DNA from 2 places in the Telluria sp. PB2R4 genome. Region 2 is predicted to be linked to the other one. Evidence: predicted binding sites of a transcription regulator. Region 2 holds the regulator's gene; the other holds the start of a gene.
What was found. The regulator NrdR, encoded in region 2, represses ribonucleotide reductase genes. The targets are predictions, from matches to a motif close to CACNANATNTNGTG.

Region 1: the regulator NrdR is predicted to act here: its motif matches at 3,214-3,227, upstream of AC56LU_RS05380 (ribonucleoside-diphosphate reductase subunit alpha).

The regions. Positions count from the first base shown of each region.
Region 1 is NZ_JCASIC010000002.1:417,360-426,237, forward strand. Features, by position in the region: gene AC56LU_RS05370 (two-component system sensor histidine kinase NtrB) at 1-1,376, shown strand, start outside; gene AC56LU_RS05375 (sigma-54-dependent transcriptional regulator) at 1,386-2,831, shown strand; gene AC56LU_RS05380 (ribonucleoside-diphosphate reductase subunit alpha) at 3,416-6,346, shown strand; gene AC56LU_RS05385 (ribonucleotide-diphosphate reductase subunit beta) at 6,547-7,656, shown strand; gene AC56LU_RS05390 (DUF4256 domain-containing protein) at 7,786-8,331, shown strand; gene AC56LU_RS05395 (outer membrane lipoprotein) at 8,633-8,878, opposite strand, start outside.
Region 2 is NZ_JCASIC010000014.1:138,556-147,433, forward strand. Features, by position in the region: gene AC56LU_RS20665 (SDR family oxidoreductase) at 73-819, opposite strand; ZMP/ZTP riboswitch at 966-1,083, shown strand; gene glyA (serine hydroxymethyltransferase) at 1,202-2,449, shown strand; gene nrdR (transcriptional regulator NrdR) at 2,498-2,956, shown strand; gene pilV (type IV pilus modification protein PilV) at 3,058-3,564, shown strand; gene AC56LU_RS20685 (PilW family protein) at 3,561-4,496, shown strand; gene AC56LU_RS20690 (pilus assembly PilX family protein) at 4,504-5,172, shown strand; gene AC56LU_RS20695 (type IV pilin protein) at 5,169-5,618, shown strand; gene AC56LU_RS20700 (GspH/FimT family pseudopilin) at 5,615-6,172, shown strand; gene ribD (bifunctional diaminohydroxyphosphoribosylaminopyrimidine deaminase/5-amino-6-(5-phosphoribosylamino)uracil reductase RibD) at 6,241-7,344, shown strand; gene AC56LU_RS20710 (riboflavin synthase) at 7,351-7,977, shown strand; gene AC56LU_RS20715 (M16 family metallopeptidase) at 8,087-8,878, opposite strand, start outside.

The DNA of each region.
Region 1 (8,878 bases), on a different contig from region 2:
GCGGCATGCGCAGCGGCCTGGCGATCCTGTACCTGTTCCCGCTGGCCGGCGCCGCCATCCTGGCGCCACTGACGCTGGCCTTGTTCTCGAGCGCGGTCGCCACGATGTTCCTGCTGCTGGAAGCCACCTGGCAGGTGTTCATGCAGGAGCGCCAGCCGCCGCTGATGCAGGCGGGCCTGTACGGCGCCGCCTTCTTCGCCGGCACGCTGGTAGTCAACCGGCTGGCGGCGCGCCTGATCAAGCAGGAGGAACTGGCGGCGCAGCGCGGCATCGACCTGCGCATCCAGCAGGCGATCAACGGCATCGTCATCGCCGACGTCGGCGACGGCATCCTGGTGGCCGGCGACGACGGTGCGGTCTTCACCGGCAACCCGGCGGCGCGCCGCATGCTGGGCCTGGAAGGGGAGGCGGCCGGTTTCCGGCTCGGCGAGGCGCCGGGACTGGAACCGCTGGCCCAGGCCTTCTGCGCCTGGCTCGGCGCGCCGGTCGAGGGCGCTTCCTTCGTCACCGTCAAGCCCTACCAGGAAGACAGCGGTCCGTTGCGCGGCCGGCGCGACCAGCCGGTGCACCTCAAGCTGCGCTTTGCGCGCGTGGACACGCTCGATGTGGCGCTGGGTCGCAGCGTGGTGTTCATGCAGGACGTCAGCGCCATCGAAAACCAGGCGCAGCAGCTCAAGCTGGCCTCGATGGGACGCCTGACCGCCAGCATCGCACACGAGGTGCGCAATCCGCTGTCGGCCATCGGCCACGCCACCGCGCTGCTGGCAGAAGACCTGCACGGCCCGGCCGAGGTGCGCCTGCTGAAGATCATCGGCGACAATGTCACGCGCGTGAACCGCATGGTGGAAGATATCCTGCAGCTGTCGCGCAAGGTGCAGCCGAACGGCGAACCGCTGCAGCTGGCCCCTTTTCTCGCCGAGCTGAAGGCCGAGTTCTGCGAAACCCACGGCCTGGCCGAGGATATCGTTGAAATAGGCGATGCCGGCCCGAGTGCGGTGCGCTTCGATCCGCTGCACCTGCACGAAGTGCTGCTCAACCTGCTCGGCAACGCGGTGCGCTATGCCAGCCGTGCCCCTGCCAGTATCCGCATCTTCCCGGCGCTCGATGCCGCCGGCCGCATCGAGCTGCATGTGCAGGACGACGGCCCGGGCATCACGCCGGAAGTGCGCGCCCACCTGTTCGAGCCCTTCTACACGACCTCGAGCAAGGGCACCGGCCTGGGCCTGTACCTGGCGCGCGAGTTGTGCCTGAACAACGACGCGAAGCTCGACTACGAATACCGCTTCGATGCCGCGGCCACCGGGCCACGCCGGGCCAGCGGGCGCTTCGTGATCAGCTTTTCGCAGCCGGCCCAGCCAGCTGCCGCCTATATATAGAGAGGACCCATGACCGCACCCCGCATCCTCGTGGTCGACGACGAAGCCGACCTACGCGAACTGCTCGAGATCACCCTGCTCAAGATGGGGCTGGACGTCGACAGCGCCGCCACGCTGCGCCAGGCGCGCGGCCTGGTCGACGAGCACGACTATGCGCTGATCCTCACCGACATGCGCCTGCCGGACGGCCTCGGGCTGGAACTGGTGCGCGAAGTGGCGGCTGCGCACAAGGGTACGCCGATCGCCGTGATCACGGCCTACGGCAGCGCCGAGAACGCGGTGGTGGCGCTCAAGGCGGGCGCCTTCGACTACATCTCGAAACCGGTGGCGCTCGACGCGCTGCGCGTGATGGTGCGCTCCGCGCTGAAATTATCCGAGACGCCGGCGCCGCTGCCTGATGGCGCCGCGCCCGGCTCGCGCATGATCGGCGCATCAAGCGCGATGCAGTCGCTGCGCGCGCAGATCGGGCGGCTGGCGCGCTCGAACGCGCCGATCTCGATCACCGGCGAGTCGGGCAGCGGCAAGGAACTGGCCGCGCGCGAGATCCACGCCCAGAGTTCGCGCGCCGGCAAGCCCTTCGTGGCGGTGAACTGCGGCGCGATTCCCGAAACCCTGATGGAGGCCGAGTTCTTCGGCTACCGCAAGGGCGCGTTTACGGGGGCCGGCGAGGAGCGCGACGGCTTCTTCCAGGCTGCCAACGGCGGCACCCTGATGCTCGACGAAGTGGCCGATCTGCCGCTGCCGATGCAGGTCAAGCTGCTGCGCGCTATCCAGGAACGGCGCGTGCGCAAGATCGGCGCGACCATCGAAGAAGCGGTGGACGTGCGCATCATCAGCGCGACCCACCAGGACCTGGCCAGGTGCGTCGAGCAGGGCAGGTTCAGGCAGGATTTGTTCTACCGCCTGAACGTGATCGAATTGTCGCTGCCGCCGCTACGCGAACGCATCGACGACCTGGCGCCGCTGGTGGACGCGATCCTGGCGCGCCTGGCCGGTCCCGGCCAGGCCAGGCTGGGCCCGGGCGTGCTGGATGCGCTGCGCGCCTATTCCTTCCCGGGGAATATCCGCGAACTCGAGAACGTGCTGGAGCGGGCGCTGGCATTCGCGAACGACGGCGTGATCGAAGTGGGGGATCTGTCGCTCAAGGCGGCGCGCCCGGGCGATGCGGCCGTGCGCGAGCCGGCTCCGGCGCCGATGATCGTGCCGGAACCGGAGCCCGACCCCGTACCGCAGGCGACCCAGGCGCCTGCCGGTCCGGCGATGCTCGGCCCCAACGGCCTGCCCGCCAACCTGCCCGAGTACCTGAGCCAGGTCGAGCGCGACATCATCGGGCGCGCCCTGCAGCAGACCCAGTTCAACCGCACCCAGGCCGCGGCGCTGCTGGGGATCAGCGTACGCCAGTTGCGCTACCAGATGCAGAAGCTGGACATTTGCGCGCCCGACGACAACGTTTGAGATTTCTATATGTAGGGTGGGCGGGTCCCCCGCCCACGCGGTGATCGATATCAGCTACGTTGTCGTGCCGGATGATCTCGCTGCAAACGATCACCGCGTGGGCGGCATAGCCGCCCACCCTACAAGAGCAAAACAGGCGTGTCATCCTGTTGTCTTTTCGCCAGTGCAAAATGCACAAGAATGATGCGCCGGGCATGCGCTTGATGAAGGCTTGAGCAAGGATCTGGAGCAAGGTTAGTGCTCACTCACCGCATACTGCCCGTCGTTCTGGTCATACTGGCTTGTCAAGCCTGTGCACCAAAAAAAACGCAAAATATTAGCGACTTCTTTACTTGCCGTGACCTGGGTCAGGTACTACAATTAGTCTCGTATCAAGATCGAACACTAGATGTAGTGGTAGTGAACCGAAAGCAACTAGGATTCAGGTTCGACTTGAAGCTTGCTCTGCAAGCGACTGATTCAACAGCGATTTCACCCTGCCGCATTGACTTTTTCCATGCTTGCCAGCGAGGAGCTCCAGCTGGCGGGGTATCGCTTTGCTTAAAACAAACCACGGCAGGTACCCGCTGCTCACTGGAGGCTCAATGCAAACAGCACAAGACATTTCGATCAATCCACACGTCACCCCAGGCGCGTCGGCCACGACCACGCCTGCAGAGATCGTTGCGCGTGGTGACTACCGGGTTATCCGCCGTAACGGCGCCGTGGTCGCTTTCGAGCCGCACAAGATCTCGGTCGCCATGACCAAGGCTTTCCTCGCCGTCGCCGGCGGGCAGGGCGCCGCATCGGCCCGCATCCGCGAGCTGGTGGAACAGCTGACCAACAACGTGGTGGCCGCGCTGGTGCGCCGCCAGCCGAACGGCGGCACCTTCCACATCGAAGACGTGCAGGACCAGGTCGAACTGTCGCTGATGCGCTCGGGCGAGCATGACGTCGCGCGCGAATACGTGCTGTACCGCGCCAAGCGCATGGAAGAACGCAAGGCCGCCAAGGAAGCTCTAGGGGGTACCGCCGTGGCCGCACCGCAGATCAATGTGGTCGACGGCGGAGAGCGCCGCCCGCTGGACGTGAACGACGTCCACGCCCTGGTCAACGCCGCCTGCTCGGGCCTGGAAAAGCATGTCGACGCCGACGCCATCGTCGCCGAGACCCTGAAGAACCTGTACGACGGCGTGCCGGTCGAGGAGCTGCACAAGTCGGCCATCCTGGCCGCCCGCGCCCTGATGGAAAAAGACCCGGCCTACAGCCAGGTCACCGCGCGCATCCTGCTGCACACCATCCGCAAGGAAGTCTTCGGCCGCGAAGTGCCGCAAGCCGGCGCCGCGCTCGAGTACATCACCTACTTCCCGCAATACATCGCCAAGGGCATCCAGAACGAGCTGCTGGACGAAGCGCTGGGCACCTACGACCTCGAGCGCCTGGCCAAGGCCATCGTCGCCGACCGCGACCTGCAGTTCGGCTACATCGGCCTGCAGACCCTGTACGACCGCTACTTCCTGCACGTGCGCGAAACCCGCATCGAAATGCCGCAGGCCTTCTACATGCGCGTCGCGATGGGCCTGGCCCTGCGCGAAGCCGACCGCGAAGCGCGCGCCATCGAGTTCTACAACCTGCTGTCGTCGTTCGACTTCATGAGCTCGACCCCGACCCTGTTCAACTCGGGCACCCGCCGCTCGCAGCTGTCCTCGTGCTACCTGACCACCGTCGGCGACGACCTGGAAGGCATCTACGACGCCATCAAGGAAAACGCGCTGCTGTCGAAGTTTGCCGGTGGCCTGGGCAATGACTGGACCCCGGTCCGTGCACTGGGCTCGCGCATCAAGGGCACCAACGGCAAGTCGCAGGGCGTGGTGCCGTTCCTGAAAGTGGTCAACGATACCGCCGTGGCGGTGAACCAGGGCGGCAAGCGCAAGGGCGCGGTCTGCGCCTACCTGGAAACCTGGCACATGGACATCGAGGAGTTTCTCGACCTGCGCAAGAACACCGGCGACGACCGCCGCCGCACCCACGACATGAACACCGCGAACTGGATTCCCGACCTGTTCATGAAGCGTGTGATGGAAAAGGGCCACTGGAGCCTGTTCTCGCCGAGCGAAACCCCGGACCTGCACGACCTGGTGGGCAAGGCCTTCGAAGAAGCCTACGTCGGCTACGAAGCCAAGGCCGCGCGCGGCGAAATGACCGTGTACAAGAAGATCGAAGCGCTCGACCTGTGGCGCAAGATGCTGTCGATGCTGTTCGAAACCGGCCACCCATGGATCACCTTCAAGGATCCGTGCAACATCCGTTCGCCGCAACAGCACGTCGGCGTGGTGCACTCGTCGAACCTGTGCACCGAGATCACGCTGAACACCAGCGCCGACGAGATCGCCGTCTGCAACCTGGGCTCGGTGAACCTGCCGCAGCACATGAAGGGCGACGGCCTGGACCACGCCAAGCTGCAGAAGACCATCCGCACCGCGATGCGCATGCTCGACAACGTCATCGACATCAACTACTACGCCGTCGACAAGGCGCGCAATTCGAACATGCGCCACCGTCCGGTGGGCATGGGCGTGATGGGCCACCAGGACTGCCTGCACATGATGCGCGTGCCGTTCGCGTCGGAGCAGGCGGTGCAGTTCGCCGACACCTCGATGGAAGCCGTCTGCTACTACGCCTACCTGGCCTCGACCGAACTGGCCGAAGAGCGCGGCCGCTACGAGACCTACGCAGGTTCGCTGTGGGACCGCGGCATCCTGCCGCAGGATTCGATCAAGCTGCTGGCGGAAGAGCGCGGCGGCTACCTGGAGCAGGACACCAGCGCATCGATGGACTGGACCCCGGTGCGCGAGCGCATCAAGCAGTTCGGCATGCGTAACTCGAACTGCGTGGCGATCGCCCCGACCGCGACCATCTCGAACATCATCGGCGTGTCGGCCTGCATCGAGCCGACCTTCCAGAACCTGTACGTGAAGTCGAACCTGTCGGGCGAATTCACCGAGATCAATGCGTACCTGGTGCGCGACCTGAAGGCGCGCGACCTGTGGGACGAAGTCATGATCGCCGACCTGAAGTACTTCGACGGTTCGCTCTCCAAGATCGACCGCGTGCCGCAAGACCTGCGCGACATCTACGCCACCGCGTTCGAAGTCGAGCCGAAGTGGCTGGTGGAACAGGCGTCGCGCCGCCAGAAGTGGATCGACCAGGCCCAGTCGCTCAACATCTACATGGCCGGCGCCTCGGGCAAGAAGCTGGACGAAACCTACAAGCTGGCCTGGCTGCGCGGCCTGAAGACCACCTACTACCTGCGCACCATCGCCGCGACGCACATGGAGAAGTCGACCACCCGCACCGGCGCGCTGAACGCGGTGTCGGTCTCGGGCGGCCTGACGGGCGGCCACGCGGCGCCGGCCTCAGTTGCTTCGCCATCGGCGGCGGCACCCGCAGCCTCCGCTCCGGAAGTGGTGGACGGCGCCGCCTGCTACCTGCGTCCGGGCGACGCCGGCTTCGACGAGTGCGAAGCTTGCCAGTAAGCTGCCAATAATCGGCAAGCAAGTGTAAGCCAGCCGCGACGCTGGCTTACACCGTTAACCTCAAAACCGTCGTTCCCGCGAAGGCGGGAAACCAAGTTTGCCAGCACGGCACCGCGCTTGGATTCCCCGCGAGAACGACTTGAAACGAACACCGGCCGTCCGCCCTGCGCGGACGCAGCCACGAAAGAAGGAAGAACACCATGCTCTCTTGGGACGACGAACAAACCACCGCACCAGCCCCGCGCGCACCGCAAGCCGCCGGCGAAGCCGCCCCTGCCGCCGCCGAAGTCGCCAAGCGCGTCAACGCCGACGACAAGCGCATCATCAACGGCCAGACCGACGTCAACCAGCTGGTGCCGTTCAAGTACAAGTGGGCCTGGGACAAGTACCTGGCCGGCTGCGCGAACCACTGGATGCCGCAGGAAGTGAACATGCAGCGCGACATCGAGCTGTGGAAGAGCCCGAACGGCCTGTCGGAAGACGAGCGCCGCCTGGTCAAGCGCAACCTCGGCTTCTTCGTCACCGCCGACTCGCTGGCCGCCAACAACATCGTGCTGGGCACCTACCGCCACATCACCGCGCCGGAATGCCGCCAGTACCTGCTGCGCCAGGCCTTCGAGGAAGCGATCCACACCCACGCCTACCAGTACATCGTCGAGTCGCTGGGCCTGGACGAGCGCGAGATCTTCAACGCCTACAACGAGATCGCGTCGATCCACGACAAGGACCAGTTCCTGATCCCGTTCATCAACGTCCTGACCGACCCGGAATTCAAGACCGGCACCCTGGAAACCGACCAGCAGCTGCTGAAGTCGATCATCGTGTTCGCCTGCCTGATGGAAGGCCTGTTCTTCTACGTCGGCTTCACCCAGATCCTGGCGCTCGGCCGCCAGAACAAGATGACCGGCGCCGCCGAGCAGTACCAGTACATCCTGCGCGACGAGTCGATGCACGTGAACTTCGGCATCGACCTGATCAACACGATCAAGATGGAAAACCCGCAGCTGTGGACCCCGGCCTTCCGCGAAGAGCTGAAAGCCCTGTTCCTGCAGGCGGTCGAACTCGAATACCGCTACGCGGAAGACACCATGCCGCGCGGCGTGCTGGGCCTGAACGCCCCGATGTTCAAGGGCTACCTGCGCTTCATCGCCAACCGCCGCGCCGTGCAGATCGGCCTGGACCAGCTGTTCCCGAACGAAGAGAACCCGTTCCCGTGGATGAGCGAGATGATCGACCTGAAGAAGGAGCGTAACTTCTTCGAAACGCGCGTGACCGAGTACCAGACCGGTGGTGCGCTGAGCTGGGACTGATCCAGTCTTCTTGAGCTTCGCCAGAACCCGGCTGCCAGCGATGGCTGCCGGGTTTTTTCATTCCAGGTCAGGTCTGTGCTAACTTTGCATGCGCCCCCGCCAAGCCACCATGAAGGAACGATGCCAGCCATGAGCCCGGAACAAGCCGACCAACTGCTCCAGACCTTGAAAGCCCGCTTCGACAAGAACATGCAGCGCCACCCGGGACGCGCATGGTCCGAGGTAGCGGCCAGGCTCGAAGGCCAGCGGGCCGCATTGCATGCGCTGGCGGAAATGGAAGCCACCGGCGGGGAGCCGGACGTCATCTGCATCGAGGAGGGAAGTGAAAGCATCGTCTTCTGCGACTGCTCTCCCGAGACGCCGCTGGGGCGCCGCAGCATCTGCTACGACCGCGCCGCGCTGGCAGCACGCAAGGAAAACAAGCCGAAGAGCAGTGCCGAAGAGATGGCCGCCGCCATGGGCGTCAGCCTGCTGACCGAAGACCAGTATCGCGCCTTGCAGCAGCTGGGCGAATTCGACCGCAAGACCTCAAGCTGGATTGCTACGCCGGCGGAGGTCCGCAAGCTGGGCGGCGCGCTGTTCTGCGACCGCCGCTATGGCAGGGTATTCACGTATCACAACGGCGCCGAATCCTATTACGCTGCGCGAGGTTTTCGCAGCCTGCTCACCATCTGAAAAACGGCAAACGGAGCATCGTGCCACCCAAGGCCGCGTTCAGCCGATCCGACAGCCTCTTACTGCTGGCGCTTCTTTTCTTCTTTCTTGACCTTCTTCGCTTCCTTTTTTTCCTTGACGGTTTTCGCCGGTTCTTTCTTGGTGGCTTTCTTTGCGTCCTGGTTCTTACTCATATATTGGTCCCATCATTGGTTCATTGTTGATTAAGTGCGCCAAGCCAGGTAGCAGCTATTTCGAGTGATTCATTGCGCCGGCCAGGATCCCGATTTTCCGGTGTTGCCTGAGCCGGCCAGGGCCTGCTTTAGCCCTTCATCCGCACCACGCCATCGACGATCTTGACGTGATCGCCGCCCTGCCACGCGGGCTGGCCCGCCTGTGCCACGGTCCGGCTCGATCCATTGTCCATGCGCACCGTGGTTTCATAGCTGCGCGTCGACTTCGCGTGCTTTTCGATCTGGTTGCCGGCAAAGGCGCCCCCGATGGCGCCGACCACGGTCATGGCTTCCTTGCCGTGGCCGCCGCCGACCTGGTTGCCCAACAGGCCGCC
Region 2 (8,878 bases):
ACATAGCCGAAAGGCCAATTACTGTAACACTTTCTCACAATTGCCGAGCGCGCGATACATACCAGCAATACCTCAAGTGCGCTTGATGGTGAACGGCGAAAAGCCCTGGCAAGTCGGCATCAGCTCGATGCTGTTGACGTTCACATGCGGCGGCAGCGTCGCGATCCAGTAAGCGGTATTGGCGATGTCCTCGGCGGTGAGCGGCACCGTGCCTTCATAGACCTTGGCGGCGGCCGCGTCGTCGCCGTGGAAGCGCACGTTCGAGAATTCGGTGCCGCCGCACAGGCCCGGCGCCAGGTTGGTGGCGCGCACGCCGGTGCCGACCAGGTCGGCGCGCAGGTTCAGGGTGAACTGCTCCACGAAGGCCTTGGTCGCACCGTACACGTTGCCGCCCGGGTAGGGGTAATGGCCCGCCACCGAGCCCAGGTTGATCACCAGGCCGCTGCCGCGCGCGACCATGCCGGGGAGCACGGCGCGGGTCATGGTCACCAGGCCCTGGCAATTGGTGGCGATCATGGTGTCCCAGTCGTCCAGCGGCACCTCATGCGCCGGCCTGGTGTTCAGCGCGAGACCGGCATTGTTGATGAGCACGTCGATGTCGCGCCAGCCTTCCGGCAGCCCCGCCAGCGCCGCGTCGATCGAGGCGCGGCTGGTCACGTCCAGCGTGACCGGGAGGGCCGCATCGCCCAATTCGCGGGCCAGGTCTTCCACGCGCTCGGTGCGGCGCGCGGCGAGGATGGCGCGGTGGCCGTTGCGGACGAAGATGCGCGCCATCGCGGCGCCGAAGCCGGCCGAAGCGCCGGTGATGAAGACGATCATGGTTGGTCCCAAAGGCGGAGGAACTGAAAATTGTAGCCGAAGTAGCCACAAGTCCGCTGGCGACCCTTGCTGCTGCTCGTGGCTTGCAAGGAAGACAGCAGTTTCCTTGCCCTAAGGGGCGCGGATCACATACAATCTGGTGAATTTACGTCTCACGTAACTGGCGAAACACCGTGCGTCTGCGACATTGTCACAGAGCCCGGCAAAGGTGGGCACCCACCGGGGAACGTGAGATGTCATCCGCCGTTCGCCTGGGCAGCCACCAACTGGCACTGTTGTGTCGCGCCGCGCGTCGTCACCCTGTGCGCCTGCGCGCCCCGGAGCGCCGGCCCGTCGTCCAACGCTGCCCGTTGCCTGGTATTTCTCTCGATTGGAGTTTTACATGTTTGCAAAAGATCATACGCTTGCCAAGGTCGACCCGGAACTGTGGGATGCCATCCAAAAAGAAAACGTTCGCCAGCAAGACCACATCGAACTGATCGCTTCCGAGAACTACACCTCGCCGGCCGTCATGGAAGCGCAGGGCTCGCAGCTGACCAACAAGTACGCCGAAGGCTATCCGGGCAAGCGCTACTACGGCGGCTGCGAATACGTCGACGTCGCCGAGCAGCTGGCGATCGACCGGCTGAAGCAACTGTTCGGCGCCGAAGCCGCCAACGTCCAGCCGAACTCGGGTTCGCAAGCCAACCAGGGCGTCTTCTTCGCCATGCTGAAACCGGGCGACACCATCATGGGCATGTCGCTGGCGGAAGGCGGCCACCTGACCCACGGCATGGCGCTGAACATGTCCGGTAAATGGTTCAACGTGGTTTCCTATGGCCTGACCGAGCAGGAAGACATCGACTACGAGGCCATGGAACGCCTGGCGCGCGAGCACAAGCCGAAGATGATCATCGCCGGCGCATCGGCCTTCGCGCTGCGCATCGACTTCGAGCGCTTCGCCAAAATCGCCAAGGAAGTCGGCGCCTACTTCATGGTCGACATGGCCCACTACGCCGGCCTGATCGCCGCAGGCGAATACCCGAACCCGGTGCCGCACGCCGACTTCGTCACCTCGACCACCCATAAATCGCTGCGCGGCCCGCGCGGCGGCATCATCCTGATGAAGGCCGAGTACGAGAAGCAGATCAATTCGGCGATCTTCCCGGGCATCCAGGGCGGTCCGCTGATGCACGTTATCGCCGGCAAGGCCGTGGCCTTCAAGGAAGCGTTGTCGCCCGAGTTCAAGGAATACCAGAAGCAGGTGGTCAAGAACGCCGCGGCGCTGGCCAACACCCTGACCGAGCGCGGCCTGCGCATCGTGTCGGGCCGCACCGAGTCGCACGTGATGCTGGTCGACCTGCGTTCGAAAGGCCTCACCGGCAAGGAAGCGGAAGCGATCCTGGGCCAGGCGCACATGACCTGCAATAAGAACGGTATCCCGAACGACCCGCAGAAGCCCTTCGTCACCTCGGGCATCCGCCTCGGCAGCCCGGCCTTCACCACCCGCGGCTTCAAGGAAGAAGACGCGGTCAAGGTCGGCCACCTGATCGCCGACGTGCTGGACAACCCGCACGACGCCGCGACCATCGAGCGCGTGAAGCGCGAGGTCAAGCAGCTGACCGACAAGTATCCGGTCTACGCGAAGTAAGCAACCCCGGGGCCGCTTGCTGCGGCCCTTTTTGACTGCCCGGCGCCCATGAAATGTCCCTTCTGCCAGCATGAAGATACCCAGGTCCTCGACACCCGCGTGTCAGAGGAAGGGGATGCCATTCGCCGGCGCCGGCGCTGTGCGAAGTGCGACAAGCGCTTCACGACCTACGAGCGGATCGAACTGTCGATGCCGATTCTCGTTAAAAAGAATGGCAGCCGCACCGAATACGCGCCGGCCAAGCTGCGCGGCAGCCTGATGCTGGCGCTGCGCAAGCGCCCGGTGGCGGCCGAAGCCATCGACACGGCGGTGGCCACCATCGAGGAAAAGCTCCTGACCAGCGGCCGCCGCGAGGTGGACACCGGCTATGTCGGCGAGCTGGTGATGCAGGAGCTCAAGCGGCTCGACAAGATCGCCTATATCCGCTTCGCCTCCGTCTACAAGAATTTCGAAGACCTGGCCGAGTTCCAGGAAGCGCTGGCCGAAGTCGGTCACCCACGCAAGTAAATCTCTCTGCCGCACGATTGCGCCAGCTCACGGCTGGCTCGTGCTCGCCTGATAACTTCGCAGCTCGCGGATATGACGGGGAGGGCATGGTGCAGGCGCGTATGCAAGGTTTCACATTGGCCGAGGTGCTGGTCGCCTTGTTCGTCCTGGCCGTCGGCATCGTCGGCGCCGGCGCCACCCAGCTGACCGCCGAACGCACCCGCCAGCAGTCGGCCCTGATGTCCGAGGCAGCGCAGCTGGCCGCGTCCCTCGGCGCGCGCATGGGGGTGAATCCTGCGATATCGAACCTTCCCGACGGCGCCAATCCCTATCTGGCATTTTCCTATGACGCTGCCGGCGGTCCGCCCGCAGCCAGCCTGCACTGCTTCGGCGACAGCGCCTGCACCCCGGCCCAGCTGGCTGAATTCGACCTGCACGAAATTCGTCAGGCGGTGCACGCCCGGTTCCCGCGCGGCCGCGTCGCGGTATGCCGCGACGCTTCGCCCTGGGACGGCGCCGGGCGGCGTTTTCGCTGGAGCTGCGACGGCGATACCGGCGCGCTGCCGGTGGTCAAGCTGGGCTGGCAGGGTACGGGCGACGCGCCCGGCTATGTCGGAGTGATCCGATGAGGCCAACATGGCGTGGACAGCGTGGCATGACGATGCCCGAGCTGCTGGTCGGCATGACGATCGGCCTGGCGGTGCTGCTTGCCGCTTCCAGCCTGTTCATCTGGGCCAGCCGTGCCTTTGCCGGACAGGCCGACACAGCCGCGATGGACGATGCCGGACGCTATGCGCTGGAAGCGATCGCGCGCGCTGTGCGGCAGTCGGCCGCGCACGACTGGGACGCCAACGGCGCCGGACCGGATCCGGCAGCGCCGGCGCCGCTGGCCGGCTTCGACGCGCGCAGGGTGAACCAGACCGGGTTCGGTATCGACAACGCTCCCCTCGCATCGGTCAACGGCAGCGACGTGCTGGCGGTGCGCTTCCCGGGCACGGGCGCACCGCCGAACGGCGACGGCACCGCGCTCGATTGCGCCGGCTTCAGCGTGCACCGCAACGAGGAGGGCTGGAGCATCTTCTATGTGGCGCGCAATGCCCAGGGCGATGCCGAACTGCGCTGCAAGTACCGGGGCGCCAGCGCCTGGTCGGCGGATGCGGTGGTGGGCGCGGTCGACAGCTTCCAGGTGCTGTACGGGCTCGACGGCGATGCCGACGGCACGCCGGAGCGCTACGTGAACGCCACCGCGCTGTCCGACCTCGACGCCAGCCTCGCGCTGATGGGTGCCACCGCCGCGGAGCGCGACGCCGACCTGCGCCGCCGCACCCACTGGAAGAAGATCGCCAGCGTGCGCGTGGCGCTGTTGCTGCACGGTTCGGTGAGCCGGCTCGCATCGGCCCGCAATGCCGTGTACGAGCTGTTCGGGCCCGACCATGGCGCCCTGGCGGGCACGGACGATGCCGGTACCCGGCTGCCGGAGGCCGATCTGGCCGGCGATGAAGCGCCGCGCTACCGCAAGGTGTTCGGCACGACGATCGCACTGCCTGCGCGCATGCCCTGAGGATCGCATGAGCATGTCTACCCCGGGTCGATGGCGCCGTGGGCAGCGCGGCGTCGCACTGCTGACCGCGCTGCTCTTGACGCTGGCGGTCCTGATGACGAGCGTCGCCGCGGCGCGCACGGCGCTCAGTGGGGCGCGCGCGGCCAGCCAGGAGCGCGACCGGATGCTGGCGCTGCAGGGCGCGATGGCCGCGCTGGCGGACGCCGAACAGGACATCGAAGGTGGACAGGACGCAGCATCCGGGCGCGCCGCCGCGCTGGCCAACGCGTTGCCAGCCGCCTTCGCCCCTGGCTGCCGCGGCGGCAGGCCCTACGACGGCCTGTGCGAGCGTGCGCCGGACGCCGGCGACATCTTCGCGGCGCTGGCGGACGACGAAGGGCCTGCGGTCACGCTCGGCACGTTCACGGGTGCGCGGATAGCGGCCGGGGAGGGCGGGCTGCCAAGCCAGGCGCCGCGCTACCTCATCGAGCGGATGACGTCGCCCGCCGGTGCGCTGCTGTACCGGGTGAGCGCACTCGGCTTCGGCAGCGCCGGCACGACCCAGGTGGCGGTGCAGGCCTATTACCGCAAGCTGCCTTCTGGCGGTCCCGGCATGCGCGTGGGCTGGCGCGAAATCGGCAACTGGCGCGACAGCGTGGCGTCCGCGGGGGCGTCGCCAACGGGAGAGGGACGATGAAGGGCGATCGTGGTTTCACGCTGGTGGAAATGCTGGTCGTGCTGGCGATCGTCTCCATCCTGGGCGCCATCGCCTACCCGGGCTATGTGCGCCATGTGGTCAAGGCGCGCCGGGTCGAAGCCCAGCTGGCGCTGGTCGACGCCATGCAGCGGCAGGAGCAGTATCGCGCGCTGCACCACACCTATGTCGCGTTCTCGGCAACATCTACCGAGGCCGACGGCCGCGAGTTCCACTGGTGGCTCGGCGCGCGTCCCGAGAGCAGCGCCTACGAGCTTGAAGGGAGGGCCTGCGCGGGACAAGTCATCAGCCAGTGCATCGAGCTGCGCGCCCGGCCGGGAACGGCGAACGTCGACGCGCGCTTCGCCGATCCGGACTGCGGCATCCTGAGCTTCGACAGTACCGGTGCGCAAGGCGCGAGCGGCAGCGCGCCGCGCTGCTGGCCATGAAGCGCCTCGCCACGGGCGGGGCCACGCTGGCCGAGCTCGCCGTGGTGCTGGCCATCGCCGCCGTGGCGTTCGGAATAGCCGCGCCCGACCTGCACGCGCTCCTTACCTCCCAGCAGCTGAAGGCCGCTTCAAGCGAGATGCTCGACGCCATCGCCCATACCCGGGCGCAAGCCATTGCGCGCAACCAGCGGGTCAAGCTGATGCCGCGCGACCCGCGCGGCCTTGATTGGACCCGGGGCTGGACGATGTTCATCGACCGCGACGGCGACCGACGGCCGGGGCCCACTGACGAGCTGCTGGCGGTGCACGGGCCGCTGCCGGCGGGCCTGCGGATCGACTTTTCGTTTACGCAGTCAGCGCCGCCCCAGTACATCGCCTACAATGGCGCCGGGCGCAGCTGCAGCGATGCTGGTGGTAACGCCTCCCGGCTCGGTACGCTGTCGCTGTTCCATGGCGGGCAGATCCGGCGTATTAAAATCAATATGCTCGGGCGCATTCGCCAGTGCAATCCTGCGCGCGACGCAGGCTGCGACGGCGCGCAAGGGCCGCCATAACGGCTACACAGCGGAACGGAACCACCTTGGCAAACGACACGGCACAGATTCTCAACGATAGCGACGGCATGGCGCTGGCCCTCGCGTGGGCAGCGAAAGGCATGTTCATCACGGCGCCGAATCCGCGCGTCGGCTGCGTGATCGTGCGTGACGGCATCGTCATCGGCGCCGGCCATACCCAGCCGGCGGGACAGGCGCACGCCGAGATCCAGGCGCTGCGCGACGCCCAGGCGCGCGGCGAGGATGTGCGCGGCGCCACCGCCTACGTCACGCTGGAACCGTGCAGCCACTATGGCCGCACGCCGCCCTGCGCGGACGCCCTGGTGCAGGCCGGTGTCAAGCGCGTGGTGGCCGCCATGACTGACCCGAATCCGCTGGTCGGCGGGCGCGGCCTGGCCCAGCTCGAAGCGGCGGGCATTGCCGTCAGCGCGGGCGTGCTGGCCGAGCAGGCCCATGAACTGAACATCGGCTTCTTCTCGCGCATGCGGCGCGGCCTGCCCTGGGTGCGGCTGAAGGTGGCCGCCAGCCTGGACGGTGCCACTGCGCTTGCAGGGGGCGAGAGCCAATGGATCACCGGGCCCGAGGCGCGCGCCGACGGCCATCTCTGGCGCGCCCGCGCGCAGGCGATCCTGACCGGCATCGGCACGGTCAAGGCCGACGATCCCCAGCTGACCGTGCGCGGCATTGATACGCACCTGCCGCCCATGCCGCCGCGCCGCGTGATCGTCGACAGCCGGCTCGAGATCGACCTCGGCGCCCGCATCCTGCAGGGCGCGCCGTGCTGGATCGCCGTGGCGGAGGCGGCGCAAGGGACCGACAAGGCGGCGGCGCTGCGTGCGGCGGGCCATGAAGTCATGGTGCTGCCGAACGCGCAGGGCAAGGTCGACCTGCCGGCGCTCATGCACGAACTCGGCCGCCGCGAGATCAACGAAGTGCACGTGGAAGCGGGTGCGAAGCTGAACGCGTCGATGGTGCGCGAAGGCTGCGTCGACGAGCTGCTGGTCTACCTCGCGCCGAGCCTGATCGGGCCGGGGCAGGGCATGTTCGAGCTGCCGCCGCTGGCGCAGCTCGGCGACCAGCGCCGCCTGCGTTTCCACGACCTGGCGCGGGTCGGCGACGACATCCGCATCCTGGCGCGCTTCGCCACACCTGACATCACTACTGAGGAATAAAGCCGTATGTTTACTGGAATCGTCGCCGCTGTCGGCAATATCAAATCGGTCACCCCGTTGGAAGGCGGCTCCTTCGCGGGCGTGCGCCTGGAAGTGGACGCCGGTCCGCTGGCATTAGGCGACGTCGCACTTGGCGACTCGATCGCCATCAATGGCGCCTGCATGACCGTGGTGGCCAAGACCGAGCAGGCCTTTACCGTGGACGTCTCGCGCGAAAGCCTGAACAAGACCGTGGGGCTGGCGTCGCCTGGGGAAGTCAACCTGGAAAAGGCGCTGACCCTGGCCGAACGGCTGGGCGGGCATTTGGTATCCGGCCACGTGGACGGGCTGGGCACCGTGCACAGCTTCGAACCGGTGGGTGAATCGCGCGAACTGGTGATCGACGCGCCGCGCGAGCTGGCCAAATTCCTGGCATACAAGGGCTCGGTGGTGGTCAACGGCGTGTCGCTGACGGTGAACCGGGTCGACGATCTCGACGGGGCGGGTGGAAAAGTGTGCCGCTTCTCGATCAACCTGATCCCGCACACGATCGAGGTGACCACGCTCAGGCACCTGCAGGCGGGGTCGAAGGTGAACCTGGAGATCGACCTGATTGCGCGCTACGTGGAGCGCATGCTGTCAGCCAAAGGGTAGGGTGGGCGGGTCTCCCCGCCCACGCGGTGATCGTTATCGGTTCCGTTCTCGTGCTCGGTGATCTCGCTGCTGGTTGAACGCGTGGGCGGGGGACCCGCCCACCCTACGGTTAACCGCCCGGCACCGTTGTCTTGGCGTTCGACGCCGCCACCGTCTCCGCCGCCTGCGCCTCCGGATTCAACACCACCTGCACATAGTTCTGCTCATTGAAGTAGCGCCGCGCAGCCAGGCGGATATCCTCGGCGGACAGCGCCTGCACCTGCTTTTCGACCTGCAGAATCGCGCCCGGGTCGGTGCCTTCGCCCAACGCCGTCTGCAGGTGTCCCAGCCAGTAGCCGTTCTCGCGCAGCGAGCGGCGGTGGTTCTGGATCCAGTTGGTCTTCACCTTCTCCAGGTCGGCCGCCTCCGGCCCCTGCGCCTGCAGGCGCTTGATTTCGGCGAAGGTCGCGGCGATCACCTTGTCCACGTTCTCCGGCCCGGTCGGCAGGGTCACGCCGATCGAGTAGTTCCCGTACGGGATCTTGCTCAGTACGCCCGAGGCGCCGCCGCCGTAGATCAACGCCATCTTCTCGCGCAGCACGCCGATGATGCGCAGGTTCACCACCTCGAGCAGGGCCGACAGGCGCAGCTGCTCGGCTTCGGTGAATTCGGCCGGGCCGGTGAAGGTCAGCGAGATCGTGCTCTTCGGCTCCGAGCCGCTGCGCACCTCGCGCTTGACCACCCCCGTGGCCGGACGCAGGCCCACGTCGCGGTAGGCCACCGTGAGCTCCGCCGTCGGCAGGCTGCCGAGGTAGGTCGCCAGCAGCGGCTTGATGGCGGCCAGGTCGAAACTGCCGACCAGGATGAAGGTGAGGTCGCGGGCGGAGGAAAAACGCTGGCGGAAGATCTCGATGCTGCGGTC